Regions from separate parts of the Shinella sedimenti genome, predicted to be linked through region 4. Evidence: predicted binding sites of a transcription regulator. Region 4 holds the regulator's gene; each other region holds the start of a gene.
What was found. Region 4 encodes PhoB, which activates phosphate uptake and scavenging genes when phosphate is short. Its sites were predicted from a motif close to TGTCATNNANCTGTCAT; they were not measured.
Positions count from the first base shown of each region.

Region 1: a site for PhoB is predicted at 2,560-2,576, ahead of olsB (l-ornithine N(alpha)-acyltransferase). Genes of this name have one in related genera too.
Region 2: a site for PhoB is predicted at 1,899-1,915, ahead of MKI86_RS00300 (DUF47 domain-containing protein). Genes of this name have one in related genera too.
Region 3: a site for PhoB is predicted at 3,041-3,057, ahead of MKI86_RS06765 (UDP-2,3-diacylglucosamine diphosphatase). Genes of this name have one in related genera too.

Region 1 covers NZ_JAKVIN010000003.1:191,383-197,326, reverse strand. The annotation lists gene MKI86_RS08340 (NADP-dependent malic enzyme) at 1-1,561, shown strand, start outside; gene olsB (l-ornithine N(alpha)-acyltransferase) at 1,636-2,514, opposite strand; gene MKI86_RS08330 (hybrid sensor histidine kinase/response regulator) at 2,618-4,894, opposite strand; gene lspA (signal peptidase II) at 4,950-5,441, opposite strand; gene MKI86_RS08320 (TrmH family RNA methyltransferase) at 5,438-5,944, opposite strand, start outside.
Region 2 covers NZ_JAKVIN010000001.1:63,577-69,520, forward strand. The annotation lists gene MKI86_RS00290 (hypothetical protein) at 1-129, shown strand, start outside; gene MKI86_RS00295 (inorganic phosphate transporter) at 223-1,230, opposite strand; gene MKI86_RS00300 (DUF47 domain-containing protein) at 1,230-1,874, opposite strand; gene MKI86_RS00305 (hypothetical protein) at 1,999-2,574, opposite strand; gene MKI86_RS00310 (TrkH family potassium uptake protein) at 2,654-4,108, opposite strand; gene ilvA (threonine ammonia-lyase) at 4,358-5,605, shown strand; gene MKI86_RS00320 (HlyU family transcriptional regulator) at 5,668-5,944, shown strand, end outside.
Region 3 covers NZ_JAKVIN010000002.1:544,025-549,968, forward strand. The annotation lists gene MKI86_RS06755 (ABC-F family ATP-binding cassette domain-containing protein) at 1-530, shown strand, start outside; gene MKI86_RS06760 (NADP-dependent malic enzyme) at 590-2,902, opposite strand; gene MKI86_RS06765 (UDP-2,3-diacylglucosamine diphosphatase) at 3,135-3,980, shown strand; gene MKI86_RS06770 (MFS transporter) at 4,122-5,339, shown strand; gene dgcA (N-acetyl-D-Glu racemase DgcA) at 5,309-5,944, opposite strand, start outside.
Region 4 covers NZ_JAKVIN010000003.1:327,289-333,232, forward strand. The annotation lists gene pstB (phosphate ABC transporter ATP-binding protein PstB) at 1-576, shown strand, start outside; gene phoU (phosphate signaling complex protein PhoU) at 627-1,355, shown strand; gene phoB (phosphate regulon transcriptional regulator PhoB) at 1,375-2,058, shown strand; gene MKI86_RS08990 (GcrA family cell cycle regulator) at 2,185-2,724, opposite strand; gene MKI86_RS08995 (aspartate aminotransferase family protein) at 3,149-4,339, shown strand; gene argF (ornithine carbamoyltransferase) at 4,369-5,280, shown strand; gene MKI86_RS09005 (Hsp33 family molecular chaperone) at 5,477-5,944, shown strand, end outside.

The DNA of each region.
Region 1 (5,944 bases), 140 kb from region 4:
CATGAACCAGTGGAAATCCGCCCATGCGGTCAAGACCGACCGCCGCTCGCTGGCCGAGGCGATGGCCGGCGCCGACGTGGTGTTCGGCCTCTCGGCCAAGGGGGCGTTTTCCGAAGAGATGATCCGCTCCATGGCCCCGCGCCCGATCATCTTCGCCATGGCCAATCCCGACCCGGAAATCACGCCTGAGGAAGTCGCGCGCATCCGCGACGACGCGATCGTGGCGACGGGGCGCTCGGATTATCCGAACCAGGTCAACAATGTTCTGGGCTTCCCCTACATCTTCCGCGGCGCACTCGACGTGCGGGCCTCGACGATCAACGATGCGATGAAGATCGCCGCCGCCGAGGCGCTCGCCAACCTCGCGAAGGAAGACGTGCCCGATGACGTGGCCGCCGCCTATCAGGGCGTGCGTCCGCGTTTCGGGGCACAATACATCATTCCCGTGCCCTTCGATCCGCGCCTTATCTCCGCCATTCCCGTCGCCGTGGCCAAGGCCGCGATGGAAACCGGCGTCGCACGCAAGGACATTCCCGACCTCGACGCCTATGCGCGTGACCTGAAGGCGCGGCGCGACCCGATCGCCTCGACGCTGCAGCAGATCTACGCCCGCGTGCGCCGCCAGCCGAAACGTGTCGTCTTCGCCGAGGGCGAGGAAGAGCAGATGATGCGCGCCGCCGTGTCCTATGCCAACCAGCAACTCGGCACTGCCATCCTCGTCGGCCGCGACGACCGGATGCGGGAAATCGCCGAGCGCGCCGGCATCGACCTCGACCGGCCCGGCATCCAGCTGCTCAATGCCCGCATCTCGACGCGCAACGATGCCTATATCGACTATCTCTATGCCCGCATCCAGCGGAAGGGTTTCCTCTACCGCGATGCACAGCGCATGATCCACAACGACCGCAACCATTTCGCGGCCTGCATGGTGGCGCTTGGCGATGCAGATGCGATGGTGACGGGCCTGACCCGCAACTATTCGACAGCGCTGGAAGACGTGCGCCGCTGCATCGACCCAAAGCCCGGCCACCGCGTCATCGGCGCCTCGCTGGCGCTTTGCCGCGGCCGCGCCGTGCTGGTGGCCGATACGGCCGTGCACGACATGCCCTCATCCGAGGAACTGGCCGATATCGCAGAAGAGGCTGCCGGCCTTGCCCGCCGCCTCGGCTACGAGCCGCGCGTGGCGATGCTCGCCTACTCCACCTTCGGCCATCCGTCGGGCGAACGCTCCGAGCGGGTGCGCGAGGCGGTGAAGATCCTCGACCGCCGGCGCGTCGATTTCGAATATGACGGTGAAATGGCGGCCGATGTCGCGCTCAATCCGCGCATTATGGAGCAGTATCCGTTCTGCCGTCTCTCAGGCCCCGGCAACGTGCTGGTAATGCCGGCGTTCCACTCGGCATCGATCTCGACCAAGATGCTGCAGGAACTCGGCGGCTCGACCGTCATCGGCCCGCTTCTGGTCGGCCTCGACAAGTCGGTGCAGATCGTCTCGATGGGTGCGAAGGATTCGGACATCGTCAACATGGCGACGCTGGCCGCGTATAATTCGGGCGGTTAAGGCAGTAGGCAGCAGGCAGCAGGCAGCAGGGGAAGAAAACACCCCTGCGGCCTGTGTTGCCTACTGTCTCATTCTCAGCTCGCGAAACGCCCGGCGTCTGCGCCATAATAGTTGAGATAGCGGCCCGAAATCTGGCCGATCGGTAGAACGATCAGCACGTCCGTCGTGTTGAAGGCATGGTCCACGACCGCGCCGCTGCCGATCGTCGCACCCAGTCTCAGGTAGCCCTTCACAAGCGGCGGCATGGCCACCAGCGCCTTGCGCGCATCGATGCCTTCCGCCGGCATCAGATCCATGACGCGGAAAAGCTCCGGCCGGGCCGAAACGCTCCAGTCGTCCTTGGCCTGCACATTGTGGTGCAGGAAGGAGAGCGCCAGCGCGTGCTCTTCCGGCACCGTGCCGTGGAAGGAGGCGCAGCCGAACATCACGTCCACGCCATGCTTCAGCGAATAGGCCCAGGCACCCTGCCAGAGCAGCTCGACCGTGCGCTTGGTGCGATAGGCCGGCAGCACGCAGGAGCGGCCGAGCTCCATGAAACGCTTGTCGGGATGGCGGGCAATCAGCGCATCGACATCGAATTCTGACTGCGAATAGAAGCCGCCGGAAACCGCCGCCACATCCTGCCGAAGCAGGCGATAGGTGCCGACGATCTGTTCCTCGGCGTCACCCTCGATCGAAGTATCGAGCACGAGCAGGTGATCGCACACCATATCCCAGGCGTCGATATCGCGCTTGCGGCGCACGGCATCGGGCGAAAGCTGGGCGCTCATCTCTTCGACGAAGACCCGGTAGCGCACGGCCTGCGCGGCATCGATCTCGGAGACGGAGCGCGCCAGACGGGTTTCGAGATTGCCGATGCGGCCCAGCACGTCAGACGCCGGCCGTTCCGTTGCCGGGGCGGGCTTCTGAGCGATCTCCGCGGGAGCGATGGTCTGGGCGAGGTCGAGCGTCATGGAAGTCTACCCGTTAACAAGCTTCGCGACTTTAATCACGATTCTGCAACAGGATAATGACGTAAAGCTGGCTTGGATAGGGCAAAGCCGCCGGCGTCGCCCGTCAGGCCCGCGCCCGCCGCGCGATCCGGGCGATTTCTCCCAGAAGACGCGCGGGATCGGCGGGCTTGGCCAGTACCGCATCGGCGCCGATGGCAAGGAGTTCCTCAGCGAGGCCCGTGCGGTTGTCCGCCGTCAGCACCATCACGGGAAGGCGGGCATTGCCGTAATCGCAGCGCACGATCCGCGCGATCATCTCCTGCGCCTCTCCACCCGGCATGCCGAGATCGGTGACGATCAGGTCAGGCGCAAACGGCCCCGCATCCGTCGCCCCGCCGAGCGCGGAGACAAGAGCCGGATAATCCGGCACGTGGCGCACCGTATGGCCGGCGCGCTCCAGGACAGAACGCACCAGCATGGCGTTGACCGGATCGTCCTCTGCCAGAAGGATGCGGATGCCGGAAAATGCCGCCGGACGCGGATCGGGCGCCACCGGCGGCGGGTCCTTCAGGATCGGGCGGTTGTCGTTGATGGCATCGCGCACCTCGATGCCCTTCATCCGCCCGCGCAGCACCTCGACGAGCGAACGCTCACGCAACGGCCGAATCAGCCAGGAATCATAGCCTTCGGCCTTGCCGATGGCGCGGCTGCCGCGATCCTCGGGGTTGACGAGATAAATCCGGCGCGCCGCACTCTCGCGGAAATAGGCCATGTCGACCAGCTCGCGGCGGAACGCCCCGGCCAGGCGGTTGTCCACGATGATATCGGTGAGGCTCTCGCCTCGCTCGGCCAGGCGGCGCGCGACATCTTTGGCTTCCTCGACGGACGTGGCGAGGTGACAGGCACCGCCGAGCGCGCCGATGGTGTGCACCAGCGCCGCCGATGCCGGGCCTGCCGGCGCCAACAGAAAGACGAGGCTGCCATGCAGCACGCTCTTGCGCGCGCCGCGGGAGGGGCGCGACCGCGCCTCGACCGGCATGCGGATGGTGAAGATGCTTCCGCGGCCGGGTGTGCTTTCGAGTGTCAGGGCGCCGCCGGCCTCGGAAAGGATGCGTGCGGAAATCGCAAGCCCCAGCCCGGTGCCGCCGCTGCGTTGGGCAGCGCTGCCCGTCTGTTCGAACTCCTCGAAGATGCGGGCCTGCTCGTCCGGCCGCATGCCGGGGCCCGTATCCGTCACCCGGATAAGGATGGCATCGCCGTCGAGCGCCGTTTCCAGCAGGACACCGCCCCTATGGGTGAATTTCACGGCATTGCCGACGACATTGTAGAGCACCTGCCGCAGGCGCGAAGCGTCATATAGAAGCAGGCCCGGCACATCCGCGGAGACGAACGAGCCGATCTCGATGCCCTTTTCATGGGCGCGCGGCGACAGCATCTCCACGACGCTTTCCAGCATCGGACGCACCGGCTCTTCGGAGGGCCGCAGCTGGAAGCGCCCGGCCTCGATGCTGGAGAAGTCGAGCAGATCGTCGACGAGCTGCACCAGCGCGTGCCCGGACTGGCGCATGCCGGCGAGGTAATTCTTCTGCTCGGCCGTGAGCCGGGTCTGTCCCAGCAGATGTGACATGCCGAGGATACCTGAAAGCGGCGTGCGGATTTCGTGGCTGACGGTGGCGAGCAGGCGTGACTTGGCGTCACTTGCCGCCTCCGCGCGCTGGCGGGCTTTCTCGCGCTCGACTTCGGCGCGGCGCTCCTCCGTCACGTCGCGGGCGATGGACTGCACCACCAGTTCGCCGGACGCGGGATCGCGCACCGTGACATCGTGCCAGGAATAGATGCGCATGCCCGCCGGGCCCTGCATGTCGACATCGTAGCGATGCGCGCTTGCCTGCGAGCGGAAGGAAAGGCCGAGCGCTTCCAGTTTGCGGCCTTCGACATCGGCGACGCCCGTCAGTTCGCCCAAAATGGCATTGGCCCGCAGGATACGGCCATCAAGTGTGCGGGTGACGATGATATCGCCCAACACGTCATGGATCGCCGAGAGGATTTCAGAAGTCTCGCTGCGCTCCCAGCCGCGATCGTGCACCGTCTCGATGCCGGCGGCCGGTTGGCGGGATAGGAAAAGGAAGACAGCACCGGCGATGCCCGCAAGGCCGAGCCCGGCGGCTGCGACATAGAAGCCCGATGCGATCCCGGTGATCAGAACCAGCGCGGCGCAAAGCAGGCCGATGGCGGCAATGACGTTTCGGATCGTCGCATAGTTATCCGACGCGGGTGCCGGGGTGGCGGATGCTACGTCTTCGAGCGTCGCCTCTCCATCCAGTCGGCCACGAGCCGACCGGGACGGTGCCTCGGCAAATTCGGCCTGAAGCCGGCTCTGTAGCTTTACGGGTTCGCTCATGGGATCCGCTTATCACGCGGACCGTTCAAATCGGCTTCAGCAAGTCGCTAAAAGTTTAGCGATCCTTGCGGCGCAGCAGGAGCAGCTCGTCGAGGATCACCAGGCCCGCGCCGATGGTGATGAAACTGTCGGCGAGATTGAACACCGCAAAGGACCACGTCTCCGTGTAGAAGAGGATATAGTCGATCACGTAGCCGAAAAGCGCCCGGTCGATGAGATTGCCGAACGCACCCGCGATGATGAAGGCGTAACCGGCATGGGCAAACCCGCGCTCCTTCGGAGTCTGCCGCCACAGCCAGGCGACGAAGGCCACGACGAAGAGGCGCAGCGTTACGATCAGCCAGCCCTCCAGACCCGACAGCATCGAGAAGGCGACGCCGTAATTGTAGGTGCGGTAGAGGGCCAGCATCGGCATGACATGCACCGCCTCCTGGAAGGGAAGCCACATCTCGACGGCGAATTTCACCGCCTGATCGAGCAGCAGCGCCAGCAGGATGACGATGATGACCGGTACCGGCCGGGACATGAGGGGAATGCGATTGGTCATGCGCGGTCGTCCAGCGTCAGCAGATGGCGGCGCGCCTCGAAGAGCATAACGCCGGTGGCGATGGCAAGGTTGAGCGAATCCGCAAGACCCGCCTGCGGAATGCGGGCAAGCGCATCCGCCTCGCTCGCCAGCGTATCCGGCAGACCGGACTGCTCGTTGCCCATCAGGAGCACGACGGGCTTCGTCTTGTAGTCGATGGTGCGATAATCGACGGCGCCGGCAAGATGGGTCGCGACGACGCTCACGCCCGCGCCCTTCTTCCAGGCGAGAAAGTCCGCAACGCTGGTCCTGACCAGCGGCACGGCAAAGACCGAGCCCATCGTGGCGCGCACGGTTTCCATCGAGAACGGATCGGTGCTTTCACCCACGAGGATGACGCCGCTCGCGCCCGCCGCATCGGCCGTGCGGATGATCGTGCCGAGATTGCCGGGGTCGCGCACGCGGTCGAGCGCGACATAGGTCTCGCCGTTCCCGGGCTTGAGGTCGCGCAGGTTCGTCCAGCG
Region 2 (5,944 bases), on a different contig from region 4:
TCCGAATGCTACGTCATCGTCACGCTGACGCCCGTTCCGCCGGCTGGCGTGGGCAAGACGACCTATAAGGTCGCCAATGTATCTGCCTGCGAGGGAAGCGATCTGGAGAGCGAAGAGTCCGGATTCTGAGGTATCCGAGCGGCCGTGATGGTGCCAGTTGTCGCCGTTTGAGACGGCGCAAGCCCGGTGATGTTGCTGTCACCGGGCTTTTCCGTTTCTTGATCAGCCCGAAATGGCGGCGAACACCAGGTAGAACAGGGCCGAGATGGCCGCGGCCGAGGGCAGCGTGATGATCCATGCCCAGACAATGTTGCCGGCAAGGCCCCAGCGAACGGCCGTAACGCGACGGGCCGCGCCGACGCCGATGATGGCGCCCGTGATGGTGTGCGTTGTCGAGACGGGAATACCGAGCCAGGTGGCGGCAAAGAGGGTTATTGCCCCGCCGGTTTCCGCGCAGAAGCCCTGCATCGGGTTGAGACGGGTGATCTTCGAACCCATCGTGTGGACGATGCGCCAGCCGCCCATCAGCGTGCCGAGCGCCATGGCGGCCTGGCAGGTGATGACCACCCAGAAGGGCACGTAGAATTCTCCGCCGAGATAGCCCTGCGAATAGAGAAGCACCGCGATGATGCCCATCGTCTTCTGGGCGTCGTTGCCGCCATGGCCGAGCGAATAGAGCGAGGCCGAGATGAACTGCATCACGCGAAAGGTGCGATCGACGGCAAACGGTGTCTGGCGCACGAAGATCCAGGACACGGTGAGGACCAGGATCAGGGCGAGGAAGAAGCCGATGGCGGGCGACAGGAAGATGGCGCTCGCCGTCTTGATCAGGCCGCTCCAGACGACGGCGTCGAAGCCCGTCTTGGCAAGGCCTGCGCCCACCAGGCCACCGATCAGCGCATGCGAGGAGCTCGAGGGAATGCCGAAGATCCAGGTCACCACGTTCCAGATGATCGCTCCCATAAGGGCAGAGAAGATCACGAGCGGGCTGACGATGGAGGGGTCGATGATGCCCTTGCCGAGCGTTTCGGCCACATGCAGGCCGAAGAACAGGAAGGCAATGAAATTGAAGAACGCCGCCCACATGACGGCATATTGCGGGCGAAGAACACGCGTGGAGACGATGGTGGCGATGGAGTTCGCCGCGTCGTGCAGGCCGTTCAGGAAGTCAAAGAGCAGCGCGATGCCCACGAGGGCGATGAGCAGCGGCAGGGCGAGGGTGGCGTCCATCAGACGTTCTCGATCACGATGCCGCTGATTTCGTCTGCCACGTCCTCGAAGCGGTCGACGACCTTCTCCAGTTCGCTGTAGATCTCGCTGCCGATGATATAGGCCATCGGGTCGGTCTTGCCGTAGGTCTTGAAGAGTTCTTTCACGCCCTGATCGTGCAGTTCGTCGGAGCGTCCTTCGACACGGGTCACTTCCTGGGCAATCGTGCTGAGGCGATCGGCGTGCACGCCCACCTTGTCGAGCAGAGGAATGGCTTCGGCGATGAGATGGGCGGCCTTGACGACGGCCGCGCCCATTTCCTGCATGCCGGGCTGGAAGCTCGTCTGCTCGTAGAGGCGGATGGTCTTGACCATCTTGTGCATCATGTCGATGGCGTCATCCATCGACTGGATCAGGTCCTTGATGTCGCCGCGGTCGAAAGGCGTGATGAAGCTGCGGCGCACGGCAAGCAGCACCTCGGCCGTAATCGCGTCCGCCTCGTCTTCCAGCGCGACGATGCGGTCGCAGTGTTTTTCCATGTCCGGGCCGCCGGCCAGGACGGCCTGGAGCGCTTCGGCAGCGCCGACGACGGTGCGGGAATGGCGCTCGAAGAGGTCGAAGAATCGGTCTTCACGCGGCATGAGTTTGCGAAACAGCGAGAGCATGGGTGCCCCTTACATGGCTGGGGTTGTCATGTCGCTGTCATAATTCAGCGCCCATGCGCTGGAAAGCACGGATTCGGCCTTGTCACAATTCTCTCAAAGCCTGTGGAAAACTTCGGTAGCCGGCTTATTGCACGATCTTGAAGGGTTGTTCGCTGATGGCGACAGCACCGCTCGCCGTGTCGCGAAAGCGGTAGCGCAGCACGTAATCGCCGGCGGGCGGGCCGCTGAGATTGAGCGTCAGCTTGGCGAAGACTTCCTGGTTGCGCACGGTCCCCTTGAAATCGAAGGAGCCGAAGGCCTTCTGTTCGGCGAGTTTGGCGCCCTTTGGATCGAGGAGTTCGAGATCGACGGTGAAATGGGATTCCAGATTGCCGCCATCGACCGCCCGCCAGGTGAGGCCGACGGGCTCAACATAGGAAATCAAGGCTTCTCCGGATCTGAACTCCGACGTGGGACGCGTTGCGTACATGCCGTATCCCTCGGGAGGCGCGGCGACGAACACAGCCTTGCCGATCGTGAAGGGGAGCGTGGCGGAGAAGGCGCCGAAGGCGTCGCGGATGGTGTTGTGTGCCCCCACGGGATCACCGGCCACGGCCTGTTCCTCCGCCTTCCTCGCGGCATCGGCAAGCGGTCCGGCGAGCGCCGGCGGCGCCAGCGACGCGGCAAGAAACAGGGGCAACAGTGACTTCGACACGAACATTCCGTCTTCCTCCAGCCGATTTCGGCAAGATGCGGAGAAGCGTGACAACAGTCAAGAACGCCCGAGGGACTGTACCCGGTCAGCTTTTCCAGAACAGCGGTGTCAGAACGACAAGCACGGTTAGGATTTCCAGACGACCGAGCAGCATGAGGAACGAGAGAAGGTAGAGTGCGGCATCGTGAAAAATCGCGAACGAACCCGACGGGCCGATGGCCTCCGTGACGCCCGGGCCAACGTTGGAGAGGGAGGTGGCAGCGGCCGAGACGGCCGTCAGAACGTCATAGCCCATGAGGCCGAGCAGGATGGCGCCGATCGCAGATATGCTCACATAGGTGAGGAAAAACAGGAAGACCGTGCGCTGGAAATCGACATCCACCGTCATGGTCCCGTAGCGCACGGCATGAATGCCATCGGGATAGATCAGGCGGTAGAGGCCGGTGCGCATGAAATTGAACAGGATGATCAGCCGGTAGGCCTTGAGGCCGCCCGCGGTGGAGCCCGAACAGCCGCCCATGAAGGTTGCCACGAAGGCGAGTGCCACGATGAAATGGCCCCACTTCGTATAGTCATCGCTGACGAAGCCTGTCGTGGACAGGATCGAGGAGACGGTGAAGAAGGAATGCGCCAGCGCCTCGTGGAAGCTCACGCCGTTCTGCAGCCGCTGAAAAATGCTGGCAGCGATGGCGAACAGCACGAGATAGCCGAGAAAGACGCGGATCTGCGGGTCTCGCCAGGCATTGATCCGGCCACGCACCACGAAGAGGATGAGGACCGAGAACGGCAGGCTGGAAAGCGTCATGAAGAAGGTGGCGGCCCACAGGAGCGGCAAGCTCTTGAAGTAGCCGAAGGAGGCATCATGCGTCGAAAGACCGCCGGTCGCGACCGTCGACATGGCGTGGTTCAACGCATCGAATCGGGTCATGCCCAGGGCCGCATAGGTGACGGCGCAAATGAGGGTGATCGACACATAGATCGCGAGGAACGCGCGCGTGTAGCTGGCGATGCGGGCGAACGGCTTGTCGGCGGTATCAGACGATTCCAGCTTGAAAAAGGACATCCCGCCGACGCGCAGGTAGGGCATGATGAAAAGGCCGAGCGCGAGGATCCCGACGCCGCCGAGCCAGTGCAGCAATGACCGCCACATCAGGATTCCGGGCGGCGCGTGATCCAGTCCAACGATGACGGTTGATCCGGTCGTGCTGATCGCGGAGACCGATTCGAAGAAGGCCTGCGCGTAGCTGAGCTTCATAGAGGACAGCCATAGCGGGATGGAGCCGATGATGCTGGCCGAAAGCCACAGCATGTTCACGACGAGAAAGCCCATGCGCTTGTTGAAGGGCGGTGGGCCGGAACGGGTGGCCGCGGCCGTGGCAAGCGAAAGGCCCCCGGTGAAGAAGGCGGACAGGAAGAAGACTTCCGAATCGGGATGGCCGTAATAGACGTCGATAAAGGCCGGGACGAGCATCGCCACGGACATGTACATGCCGACGATGGCGGCGATATTGATGGCGGAACGGAAGATCGTGGCGTTCAAGGTTGGTCTCGATGAGGCCATCTCGGCCAGGGCGGGTGGAAACCGTCGCGTCGATATGCCATAGCCTCTGCGACGTCCAAACTCAAGGACGCCCCGGGGTGATGGGATTGGCTGCGCCCTGCCACGCATGGGCGCGCCACGGGATCGTATAAGGGTCGGAAGAATGATCGTCTTTGTCTGTCTCTGTCCTTGCCGAAGGCACGACATGCAGCCTACCGAACCGCATCCCAACCGAAGACGGACCACAGCATGACATCCGACGTCGACGCAGCCCTGGAGGCCTTGCGCGGGCTTTTTTCCGAAACGCCGCTCCAGCTCAACGAACATCTCTCCGCCCGCTATGGTGCGGAGATCTATCTCAAGCGCGAGGATCTCTCGCCTGTGCGCTCCTACAAGATCAGGGGGGCGTTCAATTTCCTGCGCAAGGTGCTGGCCGATCCACAGGGCGCACGCAGCTTCGTTTGCGCCTCGGCCGGCAACCACGCACAGGGCTTCGCCTTTGTCTGCCGCCATTTCGGCGTGCCGGGCGTCGTCTTCATGCCGGTGACAACGCCGCAGCAGAAGATCGACAAGACCCGCATGTTCGGCGGCGAGTTCGTCACGATCCGGCTCGTTGGCGACTTTTTCGACCAGTGCTACAAGGCGGCCCGCGACCATGCCGAGGCCACCGGCGCGCTGATGGTTCCGCCCTTCGACCACGTCGACATCATCGAGGGGCAGGCGACGGTCGCGGCCGAGATCGCCGCACAGCTCGGAGAGGGCAGGCTGCCAGATCTCGTGGTGCTGCCGGTTGGCGGCGGGGGGCTGGCCTCCGGCGTAACGGGTTACTTCAAGGATGTCATCGATCCCACGGGTTTCCTGTTCTGCGAGCCGGAAGGCGCGCCGAGCCTCAAGCGCAGTCTCGAGAGCGGCGCGGTCGTGACGCTCGACAAGGTGGACAACTTCGTCGACGGGGCGGCCGTCGCGCAGATCGGTGCGCTCAACTTCGACGCCCTCAAGCGCTTTTCGTCCGACCAGGTGATGCTCCTGTCCGAGAATGCGATCTGCGTCACGATGGTCGATATGCTCAATGTGGAAGGTGTCGTGCTCGAGCCGGCAGGGGCGCTGTCTCTGACGGCGCTGGAGGCGCTTGGGCGTGAGGCGCTTGAAGGCAAGACGGTGGTCGCGGTCGTCTCCGGCGGCAATTTCGATTTCGAGCGCCTGCCTGATGTCAAGGAACGCGCGATGCGCCATGCGGGTCTGAAGAAATACTTCATCCTGCGCCTGGCCCAGCGTCCCGGTGCGCTGCGCGACTTCCTCAACATGCTCGGTCCCGACGACGATATCGCCCGCTTCGAGTATCTGAAGAAATCAGCCCGCAACTTCGGCTCCATCCTGATCGGCATCGAGACGAAGGCGCCGGAGAACTTCACGGCGCTGAGGGCGGCTTTCAATGCGGCAGGGCTCGGCTATCAGGACATCACCGAAAACGAGATTCTCGCCAACCTCATCATCTAGGAGAACCGTCAGCATGGCGCTCTGCACTTGGAGGGCGCCATGGCCTGTGGTAGCAATCGGACATGGCTTCTTTCTTCTCAAAACTCTTCGGTCGCGGCGGCGGCTCGGCATCTCCGGCAAAGGTTGTCGAGGAAACCGAGGCCTATAACGACCTTCTTCTCGTCGCAGCCCCGATCCAGGAGGGCAGCCAGTACCGTCTTGCCGGGCGAATCGAAAAGCACGACGGCGACAGGGTTCTGGTCCGCAGCTTCATCCGCGCGGATATATTCACCTCGCGCGACGATACGGTGGCCACGGCTTTCCGCAAGGCCAAGCAGATCGCCGACCAGCATGGCGCAT
Region 3 (5,944 bases), on a different contig from region 4:
GTGATTTCTCCCTTGTCGTTACAGGGCCGGAGCGCATCGCCATCACCGGCCCGAACGGTTCGGGAAAGACCACGCTCTTGTCGTTGCTGACAAAAGACCTGCAACCGGCGAAGGGCAGCGTGCGCCTCTTCACTGATCTCGCCATGCTCGATCAGCGGGTGAGCCTGCTCGATCCGGCCTTGTCGATCCGCGACAATTTCCGGCGGATCAATACCGTAGCGGACGAGAATGCGTGCCGGGCGGCGTTGGCGCGCTTCATGTTTCGGGCCGATGCGGCTCTACAGATGGCGGGCAACCTCAGCGGCGGACAGTTGCTGCGGGCCGGGCTGGCCTGCGTACTCGGCGCCGGCCAGCCGCCGGCCCTGCTGGTTCTGGACGAGCCGACGAACCATCTCGATGTCGATTCCATCGAGGCGGTGGAGGCCGGCCTGCGGGCCTATGACGGTGCGCTTGTCGTCGTCAGCCACGACGAAGCGTTTCTGGAGGCGATCGGCATTACGCGCAGGATTACCCTCTCGGGGCAGCCCTAACGCAAACGACCGCCGGGTTTGCCGGCGGCCGTTTTTATCTCGGGATGCCGCTGACGGCGTCAATCCGGATAGGAGGCTTCCACGACGGCAAGCGCTGCCATGTTGACGACGCCGCGCGAGGTGGCCGACGGCGACAGGATATGGGCGGGCATAGCGGCACCGAGCAGGATCGGGCCGACATGCAGGCTGTCCGTCATCGTCTTGACGACGCCCATCGTGATGTTGGCGGCGTCGAGGTTCGGGAAGACCAGCAGGTTGGCTTCGCCCGACAGCGTCGAGTTCGGCATGACGCGCTGGCGCAGCGTTTCGGAAATGGCGGCATCGCCGTGCATTTCGCCATCTGCTTCCAGCGTCGGGTCGAGCTCGCGCACGATATCCATCGCGCGGCGCATCTTGTAGGCGCTGTCGGAATCGCGCGAACCGAAGTTCGAATGCGAAACGAGGGCGGCGCGCGGCGTGATGCCGAACCGGCGGATTTCCTTTGCCGCCATCACCGTCATCTCCGCGACTTCCTCGGGCGTCGGATCGAAGGTGACATAGGTATCGGTAAAGAAGGTCGCGCCGCGCTGCGAGATCAGCAGACTCAGACCGGAGAAGTCTAGAACGCCCGGCTTCTTGCCAATGATCTGGCTGACGTCGCGCAGGTGCTTGGCATAGCGCCCTTCCACGCCGCAGATCAGCGCATCGGCCTCGCCGCGCTTGACGGCCAGCGCACCGATCACGGTCTGGTTGGTGCGCACGATGGTGCGCGCGGCTTCCGGGATCACGCCCTTGCGGCCGACGATGCGGAAGTAGTCGTCCACATAGTCTCGATAGCGCGGATCGTCTTCCGGGTTGATCACTTCGAAATCGGTATTGGGACGGATGCGCAGGCCGTAGCGCTTCAGGCGCGTCTCGATGATCTGCGGGCGGCCGATGAGGATGGGCTTGGCGATTTCCTCTTCCAGCAGCACCTGAGCGGCGCGTAGTACGCGCTCGTCTTCGCCTTCGGCGAAGATCACGCGCTTCTTCTCGGCGTTCTTCGCTGCCGCGAAGATCGGCTTCATGATGAAGCCCGAACGCCAGACGAAGCGGTTCAGCTGGTCGAGATAGGCGTCGAAATCGGCAATCGGGCGCGTGGCCACGCCGGTTTCGGCAGCCGCACGCGCAACGGCCGGCGCGATGCGCAGGATGAGGCGCTGATCGAACGGTGAGGGGATCAGGTAGTTGGGACCGAAGACCGGCGTTTCACCCGAATAGGCGCGGGCGGCGACGTCGGATACTTCCTCGCGGGCGAGCGATGCGATGGCGCGCACGGCGGCCATCTTCATTTCCTCGTTGATCGTGCGGGCGCCGCAATCAAGCGCGCCGCGGAAGATGTAGGGGAAGCAGATGACGTTGTTGACCTGGTTCGGGAAATCCGAACGGCCGGTGCAGATCATTGCGTCCGGGCGGGCAGCGCGCGCCTCCTCGGGCATGATTTCCGGCTTCGGATTGGCCAACGCCATGATCAGCGGCTTTTCTGCCATGCGCACGAGCAATTCGGGCTTCAGCACGCCGGCGGCGGAAAGGCCGAGGAAGACATCGGCACCGTCGATGGTTTCGGCGAGCACCCGCTTGTCGGTTTCCTGGGCGTAAACGGCCTTCCACTGGTCCATCAGCTCTTCGCGGCCCTTGTAAACGAGGCCTTCGATGTCGTGGACCCAGATGTTTTCGACCTTGGCGCCGAGCACAACCAGCTGGTTGAGGCAGGCGAGCGCAGCCGCACCGGCCCCGGAGGCGACGATCTTGGCGTCGGCGAGGGATTTTCCGGCAAGCTCAAGGCCGTTCAGGACGGCGGCCGCAACGATGATGGCCGTACCGTGCTGATCGTCGTGGAAGACGGGGATATCCATCTTCTCGCGCAACTGGCGCTCGACCTCGAAGCATTCGGGCGCCTTGATGTCCTCAAGGTTGATGCCGCCGAAGGTCGGCTCGAGAGCGGAGATGACATCGACCATCTGCTCGACGGTCGGGGCGTCGATCTCGATGTCGAAGACGTCCACGCCGGCGAATTTCTTGAAGAGGACGGCCTTGCCTTCCATGACGGGCTTAGAGGCGAGCGGCCCGATATTGCCGAGGCCGAGCACGGCCGTGCCGTTGGAAACCACGGCCACGAGATTGGAGCGCGCCGTGTAGTCGGCCGCCGTGCTCGGATCGTCGCGGATGGCAAGACAGGGGGCGGCGACGCCCGGCGAATAGGCGAGCGCGAGGTCGCGCTGGTTGCCGAGCGGCTTGGTGGCGGTGATCTCGAGCTTTCCGGGGCGGGGATAACGGTGGAAGAAAAGCGCCTGCTGGTCGATGTCTCCACTTGCGGGGCCGTTCTGCGTCCGCGGTTTGTCACCGGTGCTCATGATACTCCTGCCATATTCTGTTTTCGTTGCGGGCTTCGTGGCACAAAACCGCCGCGACGTGAAGTTTAACGGGTGTACCATAAAGCCGCATTCAACGGCGGGTGCAATGCCTATTTGCCTGCCGAAAATGCATAGGTGTGTCATCAATCTGAAATAGGAGTCTGGTTTTCAGGAGACCGAGAGCTGCCCGTCATGACGATGACCGTGGTGGCCGGCCACCGGAGACGAACGCATGACCGTGACCCCTGCCGACCCTGATGTCCGCCACTTCCGCACGCTCTTCATCTCGGATGTGCATCTGGGATCGAAGGCCGCCAAGGCCGATTTCCTGCTCGACTTCCTGCGGCATCACGAGGCCGAGACCATCGTGCTCGTCGGCGATATCGTCGACGGCTGGCGGCTCAAGCGAAACTGGTACTGGCCGCAGGCCTTCAACGATGTCACGCAGAAGATCCTGCGCAAGGCGCGCAAAGGCACACGCATCGTCTATATCCCCGGCAATCACGACGAGTTCCTGCGCGATTTCCCTGGCACGCATTTCGGCGGTGTCGAGGTGGCCGAGCGCATGATCCACGAAGGCGCTGACGGCAGGCGCTATCTCGTGCTGCACGGAGACGAGTTCGACGTGGTCGTGCGTCATGCGCGTGTCGTCGCCTATCTCGGCGACTGGGCCTATGACGCGGCGATCGCGATCAACGTGGTCTTCGCCGCCATCCGCCGCCGGCTCGGCCTGCCGTACTGGTCGTTCTCTTCATGGGCGAAGCAACAGGTGAAGTCGGCCGTCAATTTCATCGGCGAGTTCCAGAAGGTCGTCGTCGAGGAGGCACGCCGCAACAACGCCGATGGCGTCATCTGCGGCCATATCCACCACGCCGTCATCACCGAAATCGACGGCATCCGCTACATCAACAGCGGCGACTGGGTGGAAAGCTGCACGGCGATTGCAGAGCATCACGACGGCGAGATGGAGTTGATCACCTGGCAGACGATGGCCTCCAGGCCCGCAGCTATCCTTGCCGTGTCCCACCAGATGCCTGCTATCGAGACGCGCGAACGGGTCGGCGCAGAGGCCGCCTGACGCGTTCTCGCGCGCGGCCGGGATAAGGCTGGTATGGCCGGGCGGCCCCCGGACAGAGTGCCACCGCCTGAAAAATCGTGGATTGGCCTGTGCCCTCCAGCATGATAGAGCGGCAAGCGTTTCAATGCAGGTTTCCCGCCAATGACGCCCCCTTCCGGGTTCAGAGTTACCGCCGGCGCGCCGCCGTTCTTCGCCGTACGGATCGCGCTTGTTTTCTGCGCGCCCATGATGGTCAACGGCATTGCGCTGCCGTTTTTCCCGGTCTGGCTGGAAACGCTTTCGCTTACCGATTTCCAGATCGGCATCGTGCTTGCGGTGCCGCTGTTCGTGCGGGTCTTCACCGCGCCGGTCGCGGGCGTCATCGCCGACCGGATCGGCGAGCGCTCGGTCGTGCTTCTGTGGTCGGCACTGCTCTCGCTTTTGACGGCCGTGGCACTGTTTGCGACCGGCTCGTTCTGGCCGATCCTGTTGCTCTATACGCTGCAGGGCGCGGTCTATTCGCCCTATGTGCCGATCACCGAGGCAATCATGCTGTCAGGCGTGCGGCGCTGGAATTTCGACTATGGCCGCATGCGCCTGTGGGGATCGCTCGCCTTCATCGTGGCGACGATGGCGGGCGGCTGGCTCGCCGGGCTCTATGGTGGCGCCATGGTGCTGCCGGCGATGGCGGCGGCTTTCGTCCTGACCGTCGTGGGCGCCCTGATCGCGCCGAAGATCGGCAAACCGCGCCGGCCGTCGCCGATTGCCGCCATCGCGACCATGCCGACCAAAAGCACGCTTCGACAAAGCGATGTGCAGCTCATGTTGATCGGCGTTTCGCTCGTCAATGCCAGCCATGCCATGCTGTTCGCCTTCTCGGCGATCTACTGGCAGAAGATGGGTTTCAGCGGCGTGGATGTCGGGATCCTCTGGAGTGCGGGCGTTCTGGCGGAGGTGGTGTTCTTCCTGTTCGCCGTCCAGCTCAGGCGGCGGTTCAATCTCTGGTCCATGATGATCGTCGGTGCGTCGGTCGCCGTCGTGCGCTGGATCGTCTTTCCGATGGAGATGTCGTTCGCCGGCTACTTCGCGCTGCAGTGCCTGCATGCCTTTACCTATGCGCTCATCCATATGAGCGCGCAGAGCCGCCTCGTGCAGCGCGTTTCGGAAGAGCAGGAGGCGGCGGCGCAGGGGCTCTATTTCTTCTACACCGGCATCTTTACGGCTCTGGCGACCTTCGTATCGGGCTATGCCTTCAGCTGGTACGGTGTTCAGGGCTTCTATCTGATGTCGCTCGTCGCTGCGGCCGGTCTCATATCCATCGTCGCGGGTCGATTGCTTGCGCCGTCCGCTCAGCCCCAGAGCGCCGGCTCCGGCGGATAAACGTCGGAGCCATCGTAGCGCAGGGCTGGCTCCCGGTCGCGGGCCAGCAGCAGCGGCCCGTCGAGATCGACGAAGTCGGCGCCCTGCGCCAGAAGCACGGCCGGCGCCATGCCGAGTGACGTGCCGACCATGCAGCCCACCATGATTTTCAGCCCCTCGGCTCGCGCCGCCTGCCGAAGCGCCAGCGCTTCCGTCAGGCCGCCGGCCTTGTCGAGCTTGATGTTGATGGCGTCGTAGCGGTCGGCGAGGCCGGCGACATCGCTCGTGCGGTGCACGCTTTCGTCGGCGCAGACGAGCACGGGACGCGCCATGCCGCGCAGCGCCGAATCGTTGTCCGCCGGGAGCGGCTGCTCGACGAGGGCGATGCGCGCCTCGGCGCAGAGGGCGAAGTGATGGGCGAGGTTGTCCGGCGTCCAGCCCTCGTTGGCGTCGAGGATGATGGCGCTGTCGGGTGCCCCCGCGCGCACGGCGCGAATACGGGCCTCGTCGTCGGCCGTACCGACCTTGACCTTGAGCAAGGGACGCCAGGCATGCTCGGCCGCCTGCCGCTGCATGGCCTCCGGCTCGCCAAGGGAGAGCGTGTAGGCCGTCACCAGCTTTTGCGG
Region 4 (5,944 bases):
GTGACCGGCCGCATCACGCTCGACAGCGACGATATCTATGATCCGAACATCGACGTCGTGGAACTGCGCGCCCGCGTCGGCATGGTGTTCCAGAAGCCGAACCCGTTTCCTAAGTCGATCTACGAGAACGTTGCCTATGGTCCGCGCATCCATGGCCTCGCCAAGGCGAAGGCCGACATGGACGCCATTGTCGAGCAGAGCCTGCAGAAGGCCGGCCTGTGGAACGAGGTGAAGGATCGCCTGCACGAAGGCGGCACGGGCCTCTCCGGTGGTCAGCAGCAGCGCCTGTGCATCGCCCGCGCCGTCGCCGTCAGCCCGGAAGTCATCCTGATGGACGAGCCCTGCTCGGCGCTCGACCCGATCGCCACCGCCAAGGTCGAGGAACTGATCCACGAGCTGCGCACCAATTTCACGATCGTCATCGTGACGCACTCCATGCAGCAGGCGGCCCGCGTGTCGCAGCGCACCGCCATGTTCCACCTCGGCAACCTCGTCGAGGAGAACGACACCGACAAGATGTTCACCAACCCGGATGACCAGCGCACGCAGGACTACATCATGGGCCGCTTCGGCTGACGTTTTCGTCGCCTTAGCCCCTGAAACCCGCGTGTATTAAGGACAGAACGATGTCATCGACCCATATTGTCTCGATTTACGACGAAGAACTGAAATATCTCTCCCGCCGCATTTCCGAAATGGGCGGCACGGCCGAGCAGATGGTGGCGGATTCGGTCCGCGCCCTTGTTTCCGCCGATGCGGCGCTGGCCCAGAAGGTCATTTCCGAGGACGTGATCCTCGACAATGCCGAACGCCAGATCAACGAGAAGGCGATCGTCACCATCGCCAAGCGCCAGCCGATGGCGGCGGACCTGCGCGAAATCATGGGCACGATCCGCATTGCCGCGGAGCTGGAGCGCGTCGGCGATCTCGGCAAGAACACTGCCAAGCGCGTGATTGCCGTGCAGAGCTCGGGCATGCCGCGCAAGCTTGCCCGCGGTCTCGAGCATCTGGCCGAACTGGCGCTGATGCAGCTCAAGGAAGTACTCGATGTCTTCGCCACCCGTTCGGTGGACAAGGCCAAGGCCATCCGTGAGCGCGACGACGAGATCGATGCGATCTACACCTCGCTGTTCCGCGAACTCCTGACCTACATGATGGAAGACCCGCGCAACATCACGCCCTGCACCCATCTCCTGTTCTGCGCCAAGAACATCGAGCGCATCGGCGACCATGCGACCAACATTGCCGAAACCATTTATTACATGGCGACCGGCTCCCAGCCCGAGGGCGAGCGCCCGAAGGACGACACCTCGACATCCGTCGTCACGGCCGATGTCTCCGAAGCTTCCGAGTAAACTGGATAGGGTTCTCTACATGGTGCCCAGAATAGCCGTCGTGGAAGATGAGGAGGCGCTGAGCGTCCTCCTGCGTTACAATCTCGAGGCGGAAGGTTTCGAGGTGGATACGATCCTGTCCGGCGACGAGGCGGAGATGCGCTTGCAGGAGCGCATGCCCGATCTTCTCATCCTTGACTGGATGCTGCCTGGTGTTTCCGGCATCGAGCTGTGCCGGCGCCTGCGCCAGCGGCCGGAAACTGAGCGCCTGCCGATCATCATGCTGACGGCGCGCGGCGAGGAGAGCGAACGCGTGCGTGGCCTGGCCACGGGTGCGGATGACTATGTGGTCAAGCCCTTCTCCACGCCGGAACTCGTCGCCCGTGTGCGGGCAATGCTGCGCCGTGCCAAGCCGGAAGTCGTGTCCACGGTGCTGCGCTGCGGGGATATCGAACTCGATCGCGAGACGCATCGCGTTCATCGCCGCACGCGTGAAGTGCGCCTCGGCCCGACGGAGTTCCGCCTCCTGGAATTCCTGATGACCTCGCCCGGCCGCGTCTTCTCACGCTCGCAGCTTCTCGACGGTGTCTGGGGGCATGACATTTATGTCGACGAGCGCACGGTCGACGTGCATGTCGGCCGTCTGCGCAAGGCGCTCAACTTCGCCAACATGCAGGATGTCATCCGCACGGTCCGCGGCGCCGGCTATTCGCTGGAAACCTGAGCGAACGCAATTCCTCCCGAGGACGGAAATGGGCCCTTCGGGGCCTGTTTGCGTCTCGGCGTGCCACTTGCCGCACAAACGAAAACGGAGCCTTCCGGCCCCGTTTCTATTCTTCTGTCGCTAATGTCACCGCGCGCGGCGGCGCTCGGCCGAAGGCTGGTAGGCGAGGCGTTGGTGATAGGTGCAGTACGGCGAGTTGTCAGGGGATTCGCAGCCGCAGAAATGGAAGTCGTCGTTCAGCGGATCGCCGATCGGCCACTTGCAGGTGCGCTCGGTGAGCTGCGTCAGTTCCAGCTTGCGCGACATCGGTACCACGACGTTCTTGCCGCTGATGACGACGGGCAGGTTCTCGGTCTCTACGTCGAAATCGGTGTCGACTTCGTCCTTGGTGAGCGCATTGCCCACCGGCCGGCTGACCGGGCGGGGGGCGTTGGCCGGGCGCGCTGCGAAGTTCGAGGGGCGCGGGGTGGTCGCCGCCGGGCGCTTCGGACGGGCCGAAGCCGGCGTGCCGCCAGCCTTGGCGCGGCCCGGTAGGTTAAGCCGGTGCACCTTGCCGATGACGGCGTTGCGGCTCACGCCGCCGAGCTGCGCAGCGATCTGGCTGGCGCTGAGGCCCTCGCTCCAGAGCTTCTTGAGTTTCTCGACCCGCTCGTCTGTCCAGTTCATGCTCTCGTCTCCGTTCGGCGCTCGCTATGCGGGAATCCCTCATCGCGCCACGAACGAATTCGCAGCCTGAGCGCCCTAACTCTGGTGGTGACTAGTTCCGCCGCATGCAGTCTAGTAATTGGCCCTTAACCTAGAGTCCGGGGGACTCTGTGACAAGAGTCGGGGGAATCGGGGCGAATCGATTTCGGAGTTTTCCCCAACTTGCTGGTAGGGTGTGACTCGATAGCGACACTGTCCATGGATGCCGTGAATCCTCACCCTGCGGGAGGTTCAGTGCGATTTGGAGCTATGCATTTTATTGACATCACGACATGAAATGCAGATAGTGCAGCATGCCGCCGCAAGGCGGCTTTTGATTTTTCTGGCAATCGGAAAGTCAAGCCCCTGAATTTCTTTTCCGCATCCCTTTTGGAGGATACGCGCCATGGCCGATGCCGCGCCGCTCTATGAAACCTATATGCGTGCGCCGCTCCGGTTCACGCACGGGGAGGGCGTCTGGCTGGTCGACGAGAAGGGCGACCGATATCTCGATTTCGCCGCCGGCGTGGCCGTCAGCTCGCTTGGGCATGGTCATCCCCATCTCGTTTCCGCGCTGAAGGAGCAGGCCGACAAGGTCTGGCACCTCTCCAACCTCTATGAGGTTCCGGGTCAGGAAAGCCTCGGCCGGCGGCTGACGGACGCAACCTTCGCGGAAAAGGTGTTCTTCACCAATTCGGGTGCGGAAGCGCTGGAATGCGCGATCAAGACCGCGCGCCGCTACCATTTCGCCAAGGGGCATCCCGGCAAATACCACATCATCACCTTCGAAGGCGCGTTTCATGGCCGCACGATCGCGACCATCGCCGCGGGCGGACAGGAAAAGTACATCGAGGGCTTCGGCCCCAAGGCGGCGGGCTTCCTGAAGGTTCCCTTCGGCGATATCGCCGCCGTAAAGGACGCGATCACCGAGGAAACCGCCGCAATCCTGATCGAGCCCGTTCAGGGCGAGGGCGGCCTCAGGCCGGTGCCGAAGGAGTTCATGCAGGAGCTGCGCCAGCTCTGCGACGAATACGGCCTGCTGCTCATCCTCGATGAGGTGCAGACGGGCGTTGGCCGCACGGGCCGCTTCTTCGCCTATGAGCATTCCGGCGTTGCGCCCGATATCATGGCAATCGCCAAGGGCATTGGCGGCGGTTTCCCGCTCGGTGCGTGCCTTGCGACGGCCGAAGCGGCATCCGGCATGGTGGCCGGCACGCACGGCTCCACCTATGGCGGCAATCCGCTCGCCATGGCCGTCGGCAATGCCGTGCTCGACGTGGTGCTTGCCGATGGCTTCCTGGAGCATGTGCGTGATGTCGCGCTGGTGTTCCGTCAGGGCCTCGCGGCGCTGCAGGATCGCTTCCCTGACATCATCGAGGACGTGCGCGGCGAGGGCCTGATGCTCGGCATCAAGGCGCGGATTCCTGTCGCCGATCTGCTGAAGGCCGTGCGCGCTGAAAAGCTGCTTGCCGTACCGGCGGGCGACAATGTGCTGCGCCTTCTGCCGCCGCTGATCACCACGGCGGAAGATGCACGCGAAGGGCTTGCCCGCATTGAGCGGGCCGCCGAGAAGCTGAGCGCCGCCAAGGCTGCCTGAGCGCACAAGGGACTGGGACAGGATACATCATGGCCAAGCATTTTCTCGATCTTTCCGCCGTTTCGGAAAGCGATCTCCGCGTCATCATGGACGATGCGCATGCGCGAAAGGCCGCCAACAAGGCCGGCACCGAAACCAAGCCTTTGGCCGGCAAGATGCTTGCCATGATCTTCGAGAAACCCTCCACCCGCACGCGCGTTTCGTTCGACGTCGGCATGCGCCAGCTCGGCGGTGAGACGCTGTTCCTGTCGGGCACGGAAATGCAGCTCGGCCGCGCCGAAACGATCGGCGACACGGCCAAAGTCCTGTCGCGCTATGTCGACGCCATCATGATCCGCACGACGGATCATGCACGCCTGCTGGAACTGGCGGAGCACGCCACGGTGCCGGTCATCAATGCGCTGACGGATCTCACGCATCCCTGCCAGATCATGGCCGATGTCATGACCTTCGAGGAGCATCGCGGTTCGAGCAAGGGCAAGACCTTCACCTGGACGGGCGATGGCAACAACGTGCTGCACTCCTTCGTGGAGGGCTCGGCCCGCTTCGGCTACACCATGAAGATGGCCGTGCCGATGGGCTCCGAGCCGGATGACAAGATCCTCAACTGGGCGCGCGACAACGGCGGCAACATCCTGCTCGGGCACGATGCCGAGGCGATGGTCGACGGTGCCGATCTTGTTGTCACCGACACCTGGGTTTCGATGAACCAGGAGCATCGCGCCCGCGGCCACAACATCTTCCAGCCCTATCAGGTCAATCCGCAGCTCATGGCGCGTGCCGGCAAGGATGCGCTCTTCATGCACTGCCTGCCCGCCCATCGCGGCGAGGAAGTCACCGACGAGGTTATCGACGGCCCGCAGTCGGTGGTTTTCGATGAGGCCGAAAACCGCCTGCACGCACAGAAGTCCATCCTCGCCTGGTGCTTCGGAGCCGTTTGAGGCCGTCTTGAAAAACGGCGCTGGCGGCACGATCTAGGGCCTATCGCAGAGGCGTCGCAAGGCGCTTTCACTGGCGCATGCCCGCCTGGTATGGAATGATCCCGGCCGGCAAATGCGCAATCACGATAGAGTGCTGCCCCAAGCGGCCGGGCCTGGCGCCCGCCGGTATCGCGGCGCGTGAAGGAGTAGAATGATGATGGCGGAAACCGCCCTGAAACTCGGTGAACCCGGCTATGCCGGCGATGACCACGTCCTGCCGTTCCAGGTCGAGGGCCTGGATGTGCGCGGCCGCGCCGTGCAGCTCGGCCCGATGCTGGATACCATTCTCGGCCGGCATGATTATCCCGCACCCGTGGCCCGCCTGCTGGCGGAAGCCATCGCGCTGACCGTGCTTCTCGGAACCTCGCTGAAATTCGAAGGCAAGCTGATCGTGCAGACCAAGGGCGATGGCCCGGTCGACCTGCTCGTCGCGGATTTCTCCGCGCCGCAGGATGTGCGCGCCTATGCGCGCTTCGATCAGGCCGCGCTCGATGCCGCCATCGCTGCCGGCGCGACCGAGCCGCATGAGCTGCTCGGCAAGGGCATCCTTGCCTTCACCATCGATCAGGGCGCGCATATGCAGCGCTACCAGGGCATCGTTCCGCTCGACGGCCATACGCTGGAA